4 regions of the Bacillus sp. PK3-067 genome follow, and region 4 is predicted to be linked to each of the others. Evidence: riboswitches for the same ligand, from Rfam matches in the RefSeq annotation. Region 4 holds a riboswitch; each other region holds the start of a gene.

What was found. A riboswitch is a leader RNA that binds a small molecule or an ion and turns the genes downstream of it on or off. The one in region 4 is predicted to bind S-adenosylmethionine.
Region 1: another riboswitch for S-adenosylmethionine. It lies ahead of M1D73_RS01110 (peptide ABC transporter substrate-binding protein); the one in region 4 lies ahead of M1D73_RS16025 (M20 family metallopeptidase).
Region 2: another riboswitch for S-adenosylmethionine. It lies ahead of M1D73_RS01010 (MetQ/NlpA family ABC transporter substrate-binding protein); the one in region 4 lies ahead of M1D73_RS16025 (M20 family metallopeptidase).
Region 3: another riboswitch for S-adenosylmethionine. It lies ahead of M1D73_RS25540 (methionine ABC transporter ATP-binding protein); the one in region 4 lies ahead of M1D73_RS16025 (M20 family metallopeptidase).

Annotation. Positions count from the first base shown of each region.
Region 1 is NZ_CP096490.1:192,339-195,594, forward strand. Features, by position in the region: gene M1D73_RS01110 (peptide ABC transporter substrate-binding protein) at 1-1,499, opposite strand, end outside; SAM riboswitch class I at 1,632-1,736, opposite strand; gene M1D73_RS01115 (aldo/keto reductase) at 1,889-2,722, opposite strand; gene proC (pyrroline-5-carboxylate reductase) at 2,724-3,256, opposite strand, start outside.
Region 2 is NZ_CP096490.1:171,841-175,096, reverse strand. Features, by position in the region: gene M1D73_RS01020 (DUF6612 family protein) at 1-246, opposite strand, end outside; gene M1D73_RS01015 (NAD(P)-dependent alcohol dehydrogenase) at 392-1,300, shown strand; SAM riboswitch class I at 1,381-1,495, shown strand; gene M1D73_RS01010 (MetQ/NlpA family ABC transporter substrate-binding protein) at 1,582-2,394, shown strand; gene M1D73_RS01005 (methionine ABC transporter ATP-binding protein) at 2,407-3,256, shown strand, end outside.
Region 3 is NZ_CP096490.1:4,934,908-4,938,163, reverse strand. Features, by position in the region: gene M1D73_RS25555 (toprim domain-containing protein) at 21-365, shown strand; gene M1D73_RS25550 (thioredoxin family protein) at 369-677, shown strand; gene M1D73_RS25545 (hypothetical protein) at 830-1,174, shown strand; SAM riboswitch class I at 1,300-1,407, shown strand; gene M1D73_RS25540 (methionine ABC transporter ATP-binding protein) at 1,718-2,743, shown strand; gene M1D73_RS25535 (methionine ABC transporter permease) at 2,736-3,256, shown strand, end outside.
Region 4 is NZ_CP096490.1:3,123,727-3,126,982, reverse strand. Features, by position in the region: gene M1D73_RS16030 (AAA domain-containing protein) at 1-1,288, shown strand, start outside; SAM riboswitch class I at 1,365-1,466, shown strand; gene M1D73_RS16025 (M20 family metallopeptidase) at 1,555-2,760, shown strand; gene M1D73_RS16020 (Lrp/AsnC family transcriptional regulator) at 2,927-3,256, opposite strand, start outside.

The DNA.
Region 1 (3,256 bases), 2.5 Mb from region 4:
TCGGATGCTAGTAATGCTTCCCAGCGAGCTTTTTCATCACCAGCTAAAGTTGTTTTCACTTTTGCTATTGTTTCATCGAATTCCTTATTAGAGTAATGATCTAAGTTATAAGGGTTATTCGTTGTAAATAGCTCAAGGAATGTAATTGGATCCGCAAAGTCAGGGCTCCAGCCATCAATTCCGATTTCGTAGTCACCTTTTAATAAAAGCGAAACTTGTTGCTTACGCGGCTGAGGTTTTATATTTACTGTTAATCCATCTAGATTCTTTTCTAGTTGTCCTTTTAAGAATTCACCAGTTTTCTTATCAAGGTCAGCATCACTCGTTAATAATTCTAATGTTATCTTTTCAGAACCAAGCTCTTGTTTAGCTTTTTTCCATAACTCTTGTGCAGATTTTGTATCAACTTTTGTTAAATCGCCGTTTGCAGTACGGAAGTCTTTTCCTTCAGGTCCTTTTGCAAAGTTTTTTGGAACGAGACCAAATGTTGGTGTAGAGCCATCATTTAATAACGTATTTACAAAGGATTTTCTATCAATTGTTTGATCAATTGCTTGGCGTGCAGAAACGTTTTGAAGTATTTTGTTTTGTTGATTCATACGTAAAAATTGTACGCCTACGTTTGGACGTTCTTTAAAGTTAGCATCCTTTTTATATTTATCGACGAAGTCAGATGTTAGTTTTATACGATCTAATTGTTTTGACTCGAATAAATTTACTTCTGTTGATTTTTCTTTTACGACATTAAAATTGATTTCTTCTAGTTTGACAGTATCTTTATCCCAATAGGTAGGGTTCTTCTTAAATTTAAAGCTTTGTTCGTGCTTCCAATCGCTTAGTGTAAAAGCTCCATTGTACAAAATTGTATTATCTTCTAAAGCGTACTTATCACCTTGTACTTTAAAGAATTCCTCATTAATTGGTAGAAATGTTGGGAACGCTGTTAAGCTAATAAAATAAGGAACAGGACGCTCTAATTCTACCTCAAACGTATGGTCATCAACTGCTTTTACACCAAGTTGGTCGGCTGGAAGTTCTTTGTTGTTAATTTTTGTTGCGTTTTTAATATCAAAGAATAAAAATGCATATTCAGAGGCTGTTGCTGGATCTACGGCACGTTGCCAAGCGAACACAAAATCTTTAGCTGTAACAGGAGTGCCATTTGACCATTTTGAATCTCGCAAATGGAATGTGTATTTCGTTTTATCGCCACTTACTTCATGAGATTTTGCAACACCAGGAACAGGTTTGTTACCTTCACCAAGATTATACAAACCTTCAAATACGTTTCTCATTACTTGACCAGAATCAGTATCTGTAGCACGAGCCGTATCCATTGTTCGTATTTCAGTAGGTGAAGATAAGTTTAAAACCTGTTTACTAGGTGCCTCGTCTTTTGCATTTGCTCCGCTTGCTTCGTTTTTATAACTACCGCAACCAGTTAATAAAATACTTACTCCTACAACTGATGCAATACCGGGTACAAACTTCTTTTTCATTTGATTTTCCTCCTAAATAATTAAGTTTGGATGATGATGAGGGAAATGAAAAATAAAAAATCCCTCTTTTCATATTGAGAAAGAGGGATTTTTACGTACAAGTTATGCACCCGTATATAAACGAAGTCCCTCATTCTATCTTTCAAGCATAAAGCTTGCAGGAAGTGGCACAGTATTCAAAATGAACCTGTTGCCGAGGTTTCAAAGGGCCAGTCCCTCCACCTCTCTTGATACAATGAGTAAACGAATAAATTTTATTAATTTTTTTGTTTCTTTGATAATTCAAAATCTTACACCTTGAATAATGAAGTGTCAACTAAATGAAATATAGTTTAAATTTTCAGTTTTCTTAAATGAAAAAACCACTGCATATGGCAGTGGTTTTTCTACTAGAAGTTAAAGTTATCTGGATCTGGACCAACGCGACGATCTTCATTTAAAGCTTGAATTGCTTTCATATCATCAGCACTTAATTCAAAGTCGAAGATGTTTGCATTTTCAATAATGCGATGTTCTTTAATTGATTTAGGAATTGTTACAACTTCGTTTTGTAAATCCCAACGTAAAATAATTTGCGCAGTTGATTTATTATATTTTGTCGCAATTTCTTGTAACGTTGGATTATCTAGTAGTTGTCCTTGCATTAATGGTGACCAAGCTTCAAGCTGGATATTATGTTCTTTACAGAATGCATGTAACTCTTCTTGTGCTAAACGTGGGTGGTATTCCACTTGGTTGACCATTGGCTTAATTTCAGCAATTTCAAATACGTCTTGTAAGTGGTGAATGTGGAAATTACTCACACCGATAGCGCGAACACGGCCATCTTTATAAAGTGTTTCTAATGCTTTCCATGATTCAGTATATTTCCCTTTTACAGGCCAATGTACTAAATATAAATCTAAATATTCTAGACCTAATTTCTCTAATGTAGTTTCAAATGCTTGAAGCGTTGTTTCATATCCTTGATCGCTATTCCATACTTTTGAGGTAATAAATAATTCTTCACGTGAAACACCGGATTCACGAATCGCTTGCCCAACGCCTTCTTCATTTTGATAGATTGCTGCAGTATCGATGCTGCGGTAGCCATTTTTAATTGCTGCTTTTACAGAATCAATTACTTCTGAACCATCTTCTACTTTAAAAACACCTAAACCAAACCAAGGCATTTTTACACCGTTATGTAATGTTGTATAGTCTTTTAAACTTGTTAAAATCATATTATTTCCCCCTAGCTTTTTTGTTTGTTGCTTCTACTGCTTTTTGAATTGCCTCTGAAAAATTATATTCGTATAAAGTTTTGAGACCCTCAGCTGTGGAACCACCTGGCGTTGTTACTTGTTCGCGAAGGTTAGCTGGATTTTGCGTTTGTTCAAGCATAGAAGCAGAGCCAGAAATCATTTGAATGACAAGATGTTTTGCGGTTTCTTCATCAACTCCATAACTTTTTGTTGCTTCAATTAAGCTTTCAGCAAAGTAATAAAGGAAGGCTGGTGCACTTCCAGTAACTGCAGTAAGCTGATGAACTTCTTCCTCAGTACAAAGTTGCGAAGTACCAATACCTTTTAAAAGTAGTTGCAGGGTTTCTTGATGTATCTCGTTTACTGATTGTCCCATTGTATATAAGGAGATAGACTTTCCAATTTCAGCAGCTGTATTAGGCATAATCCAAGCAACAGGCGTGCCTTTTGGGAGTCTAGCTTCTAAATAAGATGGTCCAATGCCAGCTGCTACTGTTACGACTAGTTGATTTG
Region 2 (3,256 bases), 2.5 Mb from region 4:
CTTAGCCTTTAATATATCCATCTCAGTTCCCTCAGCTTTTACCCCTACACCATATGTCATCGTTACATGTTCTTCATTTTTAAAAGCTTCATTCGTTTTCTTGAAAACATCTTTCGCCGTTAATTCCTTTTCTTTTTGAACGGATTCTTTTTTCGGCTCATCCGTCTTTGCTGTTTTCTCATTACTACACCCTACCCCTAGACTGATTGCAAGTACTAAACTTGAAACAAAAATAATTTTTTTCATATTGTTGCCCCCTTTCCCAAAATAATATCACCTCTTTTCCTATGAAATCTATATAATTTTTAATCTATACTCACTATATAGCGACATGTTTAATAAAGATCTTAAATATGATGTAAATAAAGACAACTCATTTCAGGAGGACATTATGAAGGCGATCATTTGCACACAGTATGGACCACCTAACGTTCTTCAGCTTCAAAATATAGAGAAACCTATACCTAAAAAGAACGAAGTATTAGTTAAAATTCACGCAACAAGTGTATCGACTGGAGATTGTAGAATACGCGGATTTAATAGCCCTCTATTATTTTGGATTCCTATGCGACTTATATTAGGACTTAGAAAACCGAGAAACCCTATACTTGGCGTAGAATTAGCAGGAGAGATAGAGGAGATCGGGACAGATGTAACTCAATTTAAAAAAGGAGATCAAATTTTTGCATTAACAGAACTAAATCTTGGTGGTTATGCCGAATACACATGCGTGCATGAAAGTGGATTAATAACATTAAAACCTACCAATGTAACGTATGAAGAAGCGGCAGTTATTCCTTTTGGTGGAACTTCAGCGTTGCATTTTCTGAGAAAAGGCCGAATAAAAAAGGGGCAACAAGTTCTCATATATGGTGCCTCTGGATCAGTAGGAACAGCTGCCATACAACTCGCTAAATATTTTGGTGCGATCGTTACAGCTGTTTGTAGTAATTCAAATTTTGAACTAGTGCAATCTTTAGGAGCGGATAAAGTGATTGATTATACGAAAGAAGATTTTACTAAGCGGCGCGAGCGTTACGATATTATATTTGATGCAGTTGGGAAGCATAAAAAATCCCTTTGTAAACAAGTATTAGCGCCTAATGGAAAATATGTATCTGTGAATGGAATGATGGCAAAAGTAAGTAAAGAGGATATGATTCTACTAAAAAGACTAACTGAAACAGAACATTTAAAACCTGTTATTGATAGAACTTACCGATTAGAAGAAATTGCTGAAGCTCATATGTATGTGGAAAAAGGGCATAAAAAAGGAAACGTTTCGATTACCTTAAAATAAAATATATTCAGAAAACAATATTGACAATTCTTTTTGTAAGATTTACTATTAGTACCATACTAAAAAACTACATACACATACTCTTATCAAGAGTGGCGGAGGGACTGGCCCGATGATGCCCGGCAACCGAGCTTATGACGTATAAGCTAAGGTGCTAATTCCTGCAAAACGAGTTTTCGTTTTGGAAGATAAGAGAGGAATCTATTTCGTCTATTCGGCACCTCTCTTATTTTTTGGGAGGTGCTTTTTATTTTGGAACGTATATGAAGGGGGATTTATAGATGAAAAAGGTATTATTAAGCATTGTAAGCGGAGCAGTATTATTATTAGGCGCATGTAGTGTGAGTTCAGATAAAGAGGTAAAAGAATTAGACGAGAAAAAGATTACTGTCGGTGTAACAGGTGGACCACATGAACAAATTTTTGAAAAGGTAAAAGAAGTTGCAGCAAAAGATGGCCTCGAAATTGATATAAAAGTATTTAATGATTATGTAGCGCCAAACGTATCATTAGATGAAAAAAGCCTTGATGTAAATAGCTACCAAACGAAATCGTATTTAGATGTATTTAAAGCTGAACGCAATATGAAATTAGCTGAAGTATTTTCAACAGTAACATTCCCTATGGGTGTATATTCTAAAGATATAAAAGATGTAAAAGACTTAAAAGAGGGCGATGCAATTGCTGTACCAAATGACCCAACGAATGAACTTCGAGCTTTAAAATTATTTGAAAAAGCAGGGGTTTTAAAAGTTGATCCAAAGGCTACAGAAAAAGCGACTGCAAAAGATGTAATTGAAAATCCAAAAAAATTAAAGATTGTCGAATTAGAGGCATCTCAATTACCAACGCAACTAAGTGAAGTGAAAGCAGCTGCAATTAACACAAACTTTGCATTAGGTGCAAAATTAAGTCCAGCGAAAGATTCTATTTTCCGCGAAGGAAAAGATTCACCCTATGTGAACTGGGTTGTTGTTCGTACTGAAAATAAAGATGATGCCGTTGTAAATAAATTAAAGAAAGCTTATCAATCTAAAGAAGTAAAAGAGTTTATCGAGAAAAAATTTGATGGTTCAGTTTTACCATCTTGGTAGGAGCTGACGATAATGATTGAATTAAAAAACATATCCAAAGTATTTACAACAAAAAAAGGGAATGTTGAGGCTCTTAAGTCTACTTCCCTTAAAGTAGAAAAAGGCGAGGTATTTGGAATCATTGGGTATAGTGGCGCTGGTAAAAGTACATTGATTCGATGTGTAAATTTATTAGAAAAACCAACGACAGGAAATATCATTGTAAACGAACAAGACTTAACAACGTTATCGACAAAAGAACTAGCAAAAGCGAGACAAAAAATCGGAATGATCTTTCAAGGATTCAATTTACTTAAAACTGTTACCGTTTATGAAAATATCGCATTACCGTTACGGCTTGCTGGCATTCCAAAAGCAGAAATTGAAAAAAGGGTAGAAAAGTATTTACGTATTGTCGATCTTTTTAATCGAAAAGATGCCTATCCGAGTGAACTTTCTGGTGGCCAGAAACAACGTGTTGCCATTGCACGTGCACTATCACATGAACCGGAAGTGTTATTAAGCGACGAAGCAACGAGTGCTTTAGATCCAGAAACAACTGATTCTATTCTTGACCTATTATTAAAGATTAATGAGGAAATCGGGATTACAATTTTATTAATTACACATGAAATGAATGTCATCCAACGTATATGCGACCGAGTTGCTGTTATGGAACATGGAGCAGTAATTGAAAGCGGGACTGTGAAGGAGATCTTCACAAACCCACAACATGTAACAACGAAGAAATTTGTAAATAGTGCATTTGCAGCAAAAATCCCAGCTGAAGTACAAAAAGAACTACAAAGAACCGGAGAAATCGTAACACTTTCATTTATAGGAAATTCTTCTGGTGAACCAGCGTTAGCTATCGCTACAAAAC
Region 3 (3,256 bases), 1.8 Mb from region 4:
TGGTGATCGGGTGATGACATATGATTTATGTAGAAAAAGTCATTATTGTAGAAGGTACATCAGATAGAAGAAAGATTGAATCTATTATTCGTGAACCGGTGGAAATTGTTTGTACAAATGGTACAATTGGTTTGTCGAAAATGGATGAGCTCGTTGATCAGTTTTTTGATAAGGAAGTGTATGTGCTAGTGGATGCTGATGATGCTGGAGAAAAGTTAAGGAAACAATTTCGAAAAGAATTCCCGCAAGCCGAGCATATCTATATTGATCGCTCGTACCGAGAAGTGGCAACTGCGCCATCTACACACTTAGCAAATGTATTATGGGGAGCCGACATTGACGTTTATACAGAATATTTACGGTAAGGAATGATAGAAGTGATTGATTGGACAGGAGCCGAAGCTACAGCCCTAATAGAGAACGAAGAAAAAACAGTATTATATGTATATACTCCAATGTGTGGAACATGCCAATTAGCAAAAAAGATGTTAACAGTGGTTGAGATGACAATTGAAGATTTGAAAATTGGGATGTTAGATTTAAATTATGCTCCGCATTTAGCAAAAGAGTATGGGATTGAAAGTGTACCTTGTTTACTTGTTTTTGAAAATGGGACACTGATGAAGAAGATATACGCATTTCATTCGGTTGAATATTTATATACGGAATTAAAGTAGGCGGCAAAAATTTTGCCGCCTCGACATATTTCTTGGGAAATATGTCGAGATGCAGGATGGATACAGTATTTGTCGAGCGAAAATAACAGGATTGCTCTTTAGTGAGAGGGAATGGTATGTAATAGAAAGTGATATGAAGGATGTGATTTAGGGTGAGATTATATTCTTTGCTTCAATCATTTGTAAATTACGCTAATGGTCAATATCATTTAGAACCGCTTTTAAGACAAGAAGAAAAAACTGTTAATTTTCGCTTTGGAGATGAAAGTTGTTCGTTACAAATTTCAAGAGATTATATAGAGTTGGTACATGAGGAAAGAGGAACGGAACAAATCATTTGCTTAGATGAAAAGGATATAGAACAATTGGTGAATGGAAATGTACGATTGCAAATGCTAATGAATGATGGACGTGTACAATATTCGGGAACGTACCGAACGATGTTATTAGTGGAATCGATGTTTCATATATGTAAACCGATGTCAGTAGGTGCTTAAAATTCTGAAGTTTCATTTTTTGCGAAAATTTCTGTTGACATGGTGAGTGTATATTGATACAATTCAAGTCATAAAATATAGACAATTTCATAAATTTCAAATCAGACGAAAATTGAATCTGATTTCTCTTATCAAGAGAGGTGGAGGGACTGTGCCCTGTGAAGCCCGGCAACCGTCAACTTATGTTGAAATGGTGCCAATTCCTGCAAAGCAAATGCTTTGAGAGATGAGAGAGAGGGATAATGTTGTTATATACGCATAAAAACCTTTCTGCTTCTCTAAAGCAGAAAGGTTTTTTTATTGTTTGAATGTGGAGGACATTCAAATAATAAAAGTAATGATAACAGTGGACTACACGCATTAAAAATAAAAAATTGCGGAGTCGACCTAAAATCTTTATGAAATCTAGCTCCAGCGGCTAGAACAGTCGGTCGTTTCATCCCTTCCTATGAGGCAAAAAGCGCCTCTACGTCAGGGATTCAAACGCCCTCTTGTTCTAAACGAGCCGCTTGCGCTTTTTATTTAAAAAAGGGGTGATACACCATGATTCTATTAGAGAATGTAAAGAAAATATATAAAGCAAAAAGCGGTGATGTCACTGCTGTAGATAATGCCAATTTAAAAATAGATAAAGGTGAAATATTTGGTGTTATCGGATATAGTGGCGCTGGAAAAAGTTCTTTAATTAGATTGTTCAATCAGTTGGAGAAACCAACTTCTGGTCAAATTACAATTGCAAATCGTGTCATTTCAGCAATTACAGGAAGCGAACTTCGTAAGGCAAGGCAAGAAATTGGAATGATTTTTCAGCACTTCAACTTACTTTGGTCACGAACAGTACGTGAAAATATAGAGTTTCCACTTGAAATTGCAGGTGTTGATAAAGCGAAGAGAAGAAAACGTGTTGATGAATTAATTCATCTTGTTGGATTAGAAGGAAGAGGAGACGCGTACCCATCTCAGCTGAGCGGGGGACAAAAGCAACGCGTCGGGATTGCAAGAGCATTAGCTAATAATCCACAAGTGCTTTTATGTGACGAAGCAACGTCAGCTCTTGATCCGGAAACGACAGATCAAATTTTGGATTTACTATCAGACATTAATAAGCGCCTTGGTTTAACAATTGTACTCATTACACATGAGATGCACGTAATTCGAAAGATTTGTAATCGTGTTGCGGTAATGGAGAAAGGAAAGATTGTAGAAACAGGTCCAGTACTTGATGTATTCCGTAATCCGAAGCAAGATATTACGAAACGATTTGTACAGCAGTTAACGGATTCTGAAGATACAAATGAAACGATTGAAAGTTTAATTGAAAAATATCCAGATGGAAAAGTAATTCGTTTGCAGTTTATCGGTGAGGCTGTAGAAAGACCAGTGCTTCAACGATTGATGCAACGCAGTGACATAGAAGTTAGCATTTTGCAAGGAAATATCGCACAAACGAATAACGGTTCTTACGGTAGTTTAGTTGTTCATTTAAATGGTGAGGAAACAGCGATCCAGCAAGCAATAGAAGGAATTCATCAAGATCAAGTAGAGCTGGAGGTGATTGCACATGGATAAGTTACTTGCAAATGTTGATTGGAATCAAATGTTAGAAGCAACTGGTGAAACGTTATATATGACGGCAATCGCAGCTCTTGCGACATTTGTTTTAGGACTCATTTTAGGATTGTTACTCTTCATGACAGCAAAAGATAATTTATGGGAAAACAAATCAATTAATACGGTGATTGGAGCATTCGTAAATATATTCCGTTCTATACCATTCATCATTTTAATTATTTTATTAATCCCATTCACAAAGATTCTTCTTGGAACAATTCTTGGAGCAAGTGCAGCTTTGCCGGCTTTAATTATTGGAGCAGCACCATTCTACGCGAGAATGGTTGAAATCGCACTTCGCGAAATTGATAAAGGTGTAATTGAAGCTTCAAAAGCAATGGGAGCAAAAACAAGCACAATTATTTTGAAAGTGTTAATTCCAGAATCGTTACCAGCATTAGTATCTGGTATTACGGTTACGACAATTGCTTTAGTAGGCTATACAGCAATGGCAGGAGTTGTTGGTGCTGG
Region 4 (3,256 bases):
TGAGCGTACATTTGATTTAGTTGTCGTAGATGAGGTGAGTATGGCGTTCGTTCCGCAAATTGCATTAGCTGCTTCACTTGGGAAACGTATCGTCGTTTGCGGTGACTTTTTACAGTTACCTCCAATTGCGATGGCAAATCATGAACTTGTTCGCAAATGGCTTGGGGAAGATATGTTTTACCACGCTGGGATTGTTGAGTCTGTTAATAAATCAGAAGCACACCCAAACCTATTTATGTTGCAGGAACAAAGACGTATGCATGCGGATATATCGAAGTTTACGAATTCGTTTATTTATAAAAATAGAGTATACGATCATCCGTCTGTTTCAGAGCGTAAAGAACTTGCGCAATTGCAACCGTTCGCAAATGAAGCGAGTGTTTTATTTGATACGAGCCAAATGGGAGCTTTTTCGTTAAAAGATGCTGCTTCTGGTTCACGTTTTAACATTATGTCTGGTTTAGTAGCGATGCAAATGATGTTAATCGGATTGTTAGACGGTATTCAATCAATTGGTGTTGTGACACCTTACAGGGCGCAGTCACGCTTTTTATCGACGTGTATTAGAGAAATGTTGCAGAGAACGAAATATCAACACATACCAGTTTTAGCGGCTACAGTTCATAAGTTCCAAGGTTCTGAAAGAGATATGATGATCTTTGATACGGTTGACAGTTATCCACAAGAACGACCTGGCGTACTATTCTTTGACCATAAAAACCATCGCCTCGTCAATGTAGCAGTGACAAGAGCGAGAGGGAAGTTCATTCAATTATCAGATTGCCATTATATGCGTAAAAATCTTTCTAGAAAACAAGCGTTATCGCAATTAACAGCTCATATAGAACGTCATGGAGATGTGTGTGATCGCACGACATCAAGACAATTGTGGGAACGGAAAATTTCGAAACGTTTACGCTGGTTTATGGAAATGAATCTTGAAGAGCCGAAAGGGCTATTAAAAGATATTTTAGCCGCAAAACGAAAAATTATTATTTCACTTCCAAGTACAAAACAAGTAGATAAACGAGTATGGCAAGCGTTCATGCGTACAAATGCACAAATAATAGTTTATAGTGATGGACCAGTTCCACTGAAAAATGTAAAGTTACAAAGACAAAATAAAGCATTCCCGTTTATCGTAATTGATGATGAAATCTTCTGGGCAGGCGCACCGCTCACATCTCAAATGATATTTGAAGGTAGCACGGAATTTCCGTACGTATGTGCAAGACTGCAAGCACCAGAAACAATTGGTGTATTAAAAGGATTTTTAGATATTCGGTAAATTCGGATAGGAATTCCTTGACTTTTACTTGGAATGAACTTAGAATAAAAAATAATTTAATATAATTTTATGAAAATTCTTATCACGAGAGGTGGAGGGACTGGCCCTATGATACCTCGGCAGCGGATTCGTTATGAATACTGTGCCAATTCCAGCAAGGTAACTTGAAAGATAAGAAAGAAGCTCATTTTGACTGTATATACAGAAGCCTCTTTCTATCTTTTAGAAAGAGGCTTTTTTACGTGAAAATAAAAGGAGGAAGAACAATGGGAGCGACAGGAGTAACGTCACAAAGAAAAACAATTGAAGAGAGTATCGAAAGAAATAAGGAAAAGTACATAGAAACAAGTCATGATATTCATGCGAATCCAGAGATTGGTAACCAAGAGTTTTATGCATCTAGAACGTTAAGTTTATTGCTAGGCAGTGCAGGATTTCAGTTGCAGCACAATATAGCTGGACATGAAACGGGATTTATCGCGCGAAAAAGCTCTGGAAAACAAGGACCAGCAATCGCATTTTTAGCGGAGTACGACGCTTTACCAGGACTAGGCCATGCGTGTGGTCACAATTTAATCGGCACAATTAGTGTTGCAGCAGCAATCGCATTATCAGAAACGCTTGAAGAAATTGGCGGGGAAGTTGTTGTGTTTGGTACACCAGCAGAAGAAGGCGGGCCAAATGGTAGCGCGAAATCAAGTTATGTAAAGGCAGGTTTATTTAAAGACATTGATGCGGCGCTTATGATTCATCCGAGCGGAAAGACAGCGACAACGAGTCCTTCACTAGCAGTCGATCCACTTGATTTTCATTTTTACGGAAAAACAGCTCACGCTGCAGCTTCGCCAGAAGAAGGGATTAACGCATTAGATGCGGTTATTCAGCTCTATAACGGTATTAACGCACTTCGCCAACAACTTCCGTCAGATGTAAGAATTCATGGTGTTATTACAGAGGGCGGAAAAGCACCTAACATTATTCCGGACTACGCTGCAGCAAGATTCTTCATCCGCGCAGCAACGAGAAAAAGATGTGCGGAAGTAACAGAAAAAGTAAGAAATATCGCACAGGGAGCAGCGTTAGCAACAGGCACAAAAGTGAAAATCCATCAATTCCAAAATGAAATCGATGAACTACTCGTAACAAAAACATATAACGACGTCGTAGCAGAAGAACTAGAATTATTAGGCGAAGACGTAAACCGTAAAGAAAGAGTGGGTATTGGTTCAACCGACGCAGGAAACGTAAGTCAAGTTGTACCGACAATTCATCCGTACATTAAAATCGGACCAGATGATTTAATTGCACATACGAATGAATTTAGAGAAGCAGCACGTTCAGAACTTGGAGATAAAGCATTAATTACATCGGCAAAAGCATTAGCAAATACGGCGTATCGATTAATTACGGAAGAAGGGTTGTTAGAGAAGGTCAAGGAGGAGTTTAGAGAGGCGCAGAGGAATCAAGGGTAAGGGGATTAAGGTGCTTTTTTCGAATAGCAATCTAATTAATAAGTAGAGATATAAAAAAGAACATTGAAAATCAATGTTCTTTTTTTGTTACTAATCATTGATTTTGTTGGTTTTTCTCAAGAAAGAGAAAATTTTACTGTTAGTGAGGATAATACGTATCCCTTTATTAGAATGACAATTTCTCCTCGAACTCACTCTTTAAAACAATTAAAGGAGATGATAATCCGAATTGCATTAACGAGTCTAAAAACGCAGCGAGGGAATCCATCGAATCGCTCATGACCTTCATCATATAATTAAATTCCCCACTAATTCGATATAAATCTGTTACTTCAGGAGCGGCATTACAAAATTGAATAAAATCAGAGCATTGGCTCGTTTTAAACATGATGAATGCTTGAATGTTTTTATTAATTTTGGAAGGCTCAAATTTCGTTCGATAAGCCGCTATAACTCCTTGATCTTCAAGCTTGTTAATACGTTCTTTTACAGCAGG